Linked DNA regions of Archangium violaceum. The main gene of each other region encodes a partner of the protein of the gene in region 2 in a complex. Links are inferred from orthologs where the notes say so. Each region holds a gene or a part of one and is shown on either strand. Other genes may lie near its edges.

What was found. Proteins that work in one complex are often made in the same cells at the same time.
Region 1: holB (region 2) and dnaX share a complex: the UniProt entries of both Bacillus subtilis proteins name them as parts of the DNA clamp loading complex. The link is inferred for Archangium violaceum from one-to-one orthologs.

What each region holds. Positions count from the first base shown.
Region 1 is NZ_CP069396.1:9,685,766-9,688,794, reverse strand. The notes cover bases 33-3,029. They hold dnaX (DNA polymerase III subunit gamma/tau), read right to left. Parts: upstream 2,140-3,029; coding sequence 925-2,139; downstream 33-924. Other genes in these bases: JRI60_RS38615 (mannosyltransferase), read left to right, coding at 2,371-3,029; JRI60_RS38625 (DNA polymerase III subunit gamma/tau), read right to left, coding at 33-761. In the rest of the region: more of JRI60_RS38625, read right to left, coding at 1-32. UniProt on the Bacillus subtilis protein: Part of the beta sliding clamp loading complex, which hydrolyzes ATP to load the beta clamp onto primed DNA to form the DNA replication pre-initiation complex.
Region 2 is NZ_CP069396.1:8,498,577-8,501,718, forward strand. Bases 135-3,018 are described here. They hold holB (DNA polymerase III subunit delta'), read right to left. Parts: upstream 2,149-3,018; coding sequence 1,120-2,148; downstream 135-1,119. Other genes in these bases: holA (DNA polymerase III subunit delta), read right to left, coding at 135-1,123; JRI60_RS33745 (TIGR02757 family protein), read right to left, coding at 2,306-3,018. Outside these bases: more of holA, read right to left, coding at 1-134; more of JRI60_RS33745, read right to left, coding at 3,019-3,142. UniProt on the Bacillus subtilis protein: DNA polymerase III is a complex, multichain enzyme responsible for most of the replicative synthesis in bacteria.

The DNA of each region.
Region 1 (3,029 bases), 1.2 Mb from region 2 along the record:
TGGTCGTACACCTGGATGTGTTCGATCTCTCCCCCCAGGAACTTGAGCGCGGCCCGGAGGGCGGGGTGACCGCGGACACGGCCCTCGGTGCTCTTCTCGTAGGCGGTGCGCTCCTGGGCGTCCTGCTCGGCGATGCTGATGAGGCCCGCGCCCGTGCCCGCATCGGGGCCAGCGACCTTGTCGGCCTCGGAGACGTCCTGCACCACGAGCTTCGTGGGGCGGCCGAAGTGCTCGGACAGGGCCTTCTCGACCGTGGCGCGTCCGTTGCCGGCGACCGTGGTCTTGTGGAAGCCGTCCTTGGGCGTGTAGCCGATCGCCACCTCGCCCTCTCGAATCCACAGCAGGCGGCCGCACGCGAGTGACTTGGCGTGCCGGCCGGAGGCGTTGCGCACGGTGTCCACCGCCGCGCGCCACCGGTCCTGGAGGGGACGCCGGGGGTTGTCGCGACCCGAGGCGGCCATGGGGGCCGCGGTGCCCGAGGCGTGGTGGACGTCGAAGGGCCGGACGGACTCGACCTCCGGTTCCGGCTCGGCGAGAGGGACGGGCGGCGCGTCGGGCAGGCACTCGCCCGAGGCACAACCATCGGCCGGGCCCTCCTCGGCGAAGAGCCGCTCGTCCTCCTCCTGCCGCGGGGCGGGCGCCGACGGCGGCGGACGCACGTTCGTCACGCGCACCACGGGCTGCGAGGGCACGGGTGTGGGGGCCCGGGCCGCGTCCAACGGGCGAGGGGCCTGGGCGGAGACAGGCCGCGGTGGCTCCATGCTGGCGGGAGCCTGGGCGCGGACGGGCGTGGGCTGGGGGCCACCGGGAGACGGGACGCGAGAGGCTTCCCACGGGCGCGACGGGGCCGCGGCCGCCGTGGGGGGCACGGCGGGCTCGGGCGCGCGAGTCGTGGGGGCGGGGCGGGGCGGCTCTGGCGGACGCTCAGTGGGCGCGAAAGTTGGCGGGACCGGAGCGACCTCCGGGCGCTCCGGCAGCCGCTTTGCGAGCGTCATCGGGCCCGAGCCCCGAGGCGAGGCGGTCCACCCGGGCGATGAGCTCCGGGATGGAGCCGACGGGCGAGAGCTGGATGGCCTTGAGCAGCGCCATCTCCAGCGCGAGCCGGGGCTGTGGCGCGCGCGACACCTCCCACACGCAGCCGTGGACGATGTCGAAGAGCCGGGAGATCTGCGCCGGGTCCGCGTCCTTGGCCAACGTGGTGAGCGCGGTGCGCTCGGACTCGGCGAGCTCGGGAGGGGCCTCGCCCAGCGTCTTGGCCACGAAGAGGTGACGCAACTGCAGCGCGAGCTCCTCGGTCAGCCGCTTGAGATCGGTGCCGCGGTTGAAGACCTCCTCCACGCGCTCCAGCACGCGCTTCGCGTCCTTGCGCACCAGGGCCTCGGCGAAGTCCTGCACCACCGTGCGGTCGATGGCGCCCAGCGCGTCGGCGACATCCTCGTCCTTGGGCTCGGGGCCACAGGCGGAGAAGATCTGATCGAGCAGGCTGAGCGCATCGCGCATGCCGCCCTCGGACTGGCGCACCACCATGGAGAGCGCCCGCTCCGAGATGGCCACCTTCTCCTGCTCGCAGATGTACTTGAGCCGATCGAGCATCACCTTGGCGGAGATGCGCCGGAAGTTGTGGCGCTGGCAGCGCGAGAGGATGGTGTCCGGGAGCTTGTGCGCCTCGGTGGTCGCGAAGATGAACTTCACGTGCCCGGGCGGCTCCTCCAGCGTCTTCAGGAGCGCGTTGAACGCGGCTCCCGAGAGCATGTGGACCTCGTCGATGATGTAGATCTTGTGCCTGTCGCGCTGCGGCAGGTACTTGGCGTTCTCGCGGATCTCCCGGACGTTCTCCACGCCGTTGTTGGAGGCACCGTCGATCTCCGCCACGTCCACGGAGGTACCGGCGGCGATCTCCGTGCAGGCCTGGCACTTGCCGCAGGGCTCGGGGGTGGGGCCCTTCTCGCAGTTGAGCGCCTTGGCGAGCAGGCGGGCGGCGGTCGTCTTGCCCACGCCTCGCGGGCCGCAGAACAGGTAGGCGTGCGCCACCCGGTTCATCTTGATGGCGTTGGCGACCGTCTTGACCACGTGCTCCTGGCCAGTCATGTCGTCGAAGGTCTGCGGGCGCCATTTACGGGCGAGGACGAGGTAGCTCATGGGGGGCGGCAATCTAAACACGGAGAACACCCGGGCGCACGATTTCCATGCACCGTCGCTCTACTTTTCGGGTCATCTCCGGGCGTCCAGGAATGGGACGCACGGAGTCGGGTGCTTCACTCCGCGTCCGATGCGCTCGTGGTGCACACCGGCCGAGCCCAGGGCGGGCGGACGAACGCCCCATGGCTTGCGCTTCCAGTGGAGGGCGGGGAGAGTCGCGAGCCCACTCCGATGACCGCTCCCGCGCCCGTCACCGCTCCTCCGCCCTCCGTCGTCCCCACCCCGGATGCGCCTTCCGCCGAGGTGCGCCAGAGGTGGCCGCTCGTGCTGCTGCTGGGCGCGGTGGGGGCGCTGCCCGCGGTCATCGCGGTGGCACAGCTCGGGCGCATCCACCCGGACGAGGTGTACCAGCTGCTCGAGCCGGCCTGGTACCGCGCGCACGGGTACGGAGTGCTGGCCTGGGAATGGAGGGTGGGCCTGCGCAACTGGGCCGCGCCCGGACTGGCCGCGTGGCTGCTGCGGCTGGCGGACGTGTTGGGACTCACACACCCCGTGGCGTACCGGGCGCTGCTCGCCGTGCCCCAGGCTGCCCTGCACGGGTGGATGGCGTGGGCCGTGTACCGCTTCGCCGAGCGCCGGGCCGGCCACGTGGGAGGCCTCTTCTCTCTCCTGGCGGTGGGACTCTACGGGCCGGTGCTCGTCTTCGCGGGCCGGACGCTGGGCGAGTCCCTCTCCACCGCCTTCCTGGTGGTGGCCATGGAGGCGCTCGACCGTGAGGAGCGTCCGGTGCGAGCGGGCCTGGTGGGCGGGCTGGCACTGGGGCTCGCCGTGGTGGCGCGCTACGGCTCGGCGGTGATGGTGCTGACGGCGCTCGTCTGGCTGGTTATGGC
Region 2 (3,142 bases):
CCTCCTCCTCCACCCGGGGGAACACGCGCGCCTTGAAGTCCGGGAACGAGCGCGGCACCGAGCCTCCCGCGTACTTCTCCAGCCGCTCGTGGTTCTCCAGCATGCCGCGCGTGATGGAGGCCACCGCGCCCAGCAGTTGCAACCCGTGCACGCCCTGCCCCATCGCGTCCATCGTGTAGGCCAGCGCCGCCTTGAAGTCGCGGTTCTGCAGCGCCTCGGACAGCTCGAAGAACTCCTCCTCGCGCGTGTGCGCCACCAGCAGCGCCACGTCCGAGGACTCGATGGTGTTGCCCTCCGCGTACGTGGCCAGCTTCTCCAGCTCGGACTGCAACAGCCGCACGTTGCCGCCGATGCGCTCCTTGAGCTGCGCCGCCGCGCCCTTGCCCAGCTTCTTCTTGAAGGGCCGCAGGAACTCCTCGGCCAGCGGCTCTATCTCCAGGTCCTTGTGGCGCGCCGCCACCTTGCGCTCGACCACCCGCCCCTTGTCCGCCGCGAGCTTCACCAGCGGGTTCTTCGAATCCACCTCCGAGGCCGCCATCACCAGCGCATGCCCCGGTGGGACACCCTTCTGGAACAGGTCCAGCAGCGCGCTCGTGTCACCCTCGGGCGCGGTGATGCGCTCCTCGCGGCAGAACGCGGCCACCTCCTTGAGGAAGACCAGGTCCGCCTCGGCGAGGTCGACGTTCAGCTCCTCCTTCCACTGCTCCACCGACGGGGCCCCGCGCGCTCCCGGATCGATCTGGTCCGCGCCCCACCCGGCCCGCGCCGCCAGCGCCAGCAGCCGCCGCGCGCCCTCCTTGCGCTTGCCCGCCTTCCACGCCTCGCGCGCCTTGCCCAGCGCGTCCCCCCTCCCCTTCTTCGGCGCGAGGAACTCCGGGTCCCTCACCAGCACCACCTTGCGCCCGGGGAAGAGGGGCAGCGTGGCCAGCTCCTGCGCCACCTCGCGCGGCGAGCCCGCGTCCAGCACCGCGAAGTTCAACCCCGCCGAGGCGTCCGGCAACAGCACCTTCACCAGCTCGTCCGCGCCCCGGCGCACCAGGTACTCCTCGCCCCATAGCAGGTAGAGCGGCTGCACCTTGCCGGCCTTCGCCTCGTCCAGCACGTCCTCGATGTCCGCGCTCATCGCCCCTCCAGCAGCTCGATGAGCATCCGCTCGAGCTGAAGCCTCGGCGCCCCATTGCGCTCCACGATGATGGCCTTCGTCTTCTCCAGCAGCGCGTGCCGCCGGTGCAGCGTGGACTCGTGCGTACGCTCCGCCACCTCGCGCGCCAGCGTCTCCAGATCCCTGTTGGCCAGACGCTCCACGCCCGCTCCCGCCAGCGCCACGTCCCGCGTCCACAGGGACAGGATGGAGAGCGCCTGCTCGGCCAGCTCACGCGTGGCGCCGAACGTCTCGGCCCAGCGCAGCAGGGCGCCCATGTCGCCGGGCTTCAGGGCCTCGAAACCGCTGATGACCTCCTTGCGCGCCGCGAGTGCGTCGACATCCAACGCCATCGCGCGCCCCAGACTGCCGCCCGCCATCACCGCCGCGAGCTCCGCCGTCTGGGGGTCCAACTTGCGCTCCTTCTGGAGACGCTCGGAGATGAGCGCCACGGGGAGCGGGCCGAAGTACACCTTGCTGCACCGGCTGCGGATGGTGGGCAGCAGCTTGTCCGGTGCCGAGGCCAGGAGGATGAGCGTGGTGTCCGAGGGCGGCTCCTCGAGCGTCTTGAGGAACGCGTTCTGGGCCTGCTGATTCAGCGTGTGCGCATCGACCACGATGGCGACCTTGCGCTTGGACTCAAGGCCGCGCAGGGAGATGCGCTCCAGCAGGCCGCGGATCTGCTCCACGCGGATCTCCCGGCTGGGCGTGCCACTGAAGTCCGAGCGCCCCGCGAGGCCGCGCTCCACGCGCTCGGCATCCGGCATGAGCCAGGTGACATCGGGGTGGGAGCCCTTGGCGATGCGGGAGCACCCGTCACAGGAACCACACCCTTCGTTGGGCTTCTCCGGGCAGGTGAGCGCCTGGGCGAGCCCGATGGCGGCGAGCTCCTTGCCGACGCCCTCGGGTCCGGCGAAGAGGTAGGCATGGTGCACCGAGCCACTGCGAAGCGCCGCCTGGAGCGCATCAATGGCGCGAGGCTGTCCGACGACCGAGGCCAACGTCATGGCGCGTGTATCCCCGCTCGGGCCGCACCCGTCAACCACTCATGGGGTAGCCCATCCCTCTCCCGCCGGGAGAGGGTCGGGGTGAGGGTACCTCGCCTCCCAGGTTGACCCCGTGTATGCCCCCTCTCCCTCTGGGAGAGGGCTGGGGTGAGGGTCATCACCTTCTCCCCCGAGCCCCCTTCGTCCCACTCCGTGCCCGAGCTGTCTTCTGTCCCACGGAGCAAGCGGGAAGCAACTTGCACCGGGAGCAATTCTCCGGAACGGGCTGGGTGGGGCACACGCCGCTCATGCCGTAGTGACACAGGGCGAAGTCGAAGCGGACGGGGTCCTCGGCATCGAGCGCGCGCAGGGAAGCGGTCACCTCCTCGGCGGTGCGCCAGCTCAGGTCGTTTCGGCGCGTCAGTCCAAGGTGCTTCGAGATGCGCCCGATGTGCGTATCCAGGGGGATGAGGAGCGCGGAGGGGCGAACGGTCTTCCAGACCCCGAGGTCCACGCCATCCGGCCCGCGAACCATCCACCGGAGGAAGAGATTCAACCGCTTGGCGGCGCCGGGTCCGAGGGGCGAGGGCAACAGGTGATGCAACCCGCGCTCGGGCCCGAGCGCCTCGCGCAGGGGCGCCATGGGCACCTCCCGCAGGGCCGAGGTGAACGCATCCAGCGCCCCATGCCAGGAGCCACGGGCCTCGAGACCCCGGACGAAGAGCGCCTCCAAACTACCGTGCTCGCGCAGAGCGCGCCCCATGCCCAGCAGCAGCACGGCGACATCCGTCCCCACGTTGAAGCGATAAACGAACCCCTGGAGCAATTCACGCGCACGAGGCACGTCCAACGCACGAACGAACGCCGCTGGGGACGAGCCCATGCGCTGGAGCAGTGCGTCCACCTTGGGCCGGAAGAGGTCCGCGCGCCCGTACGCCAGCGCCGCCGCCAGCAGTGCGCTCACCTCGATATCCCGCGGGTCGCGGTAGCGGTGGGGAAACTCGAGCGGGTCGAA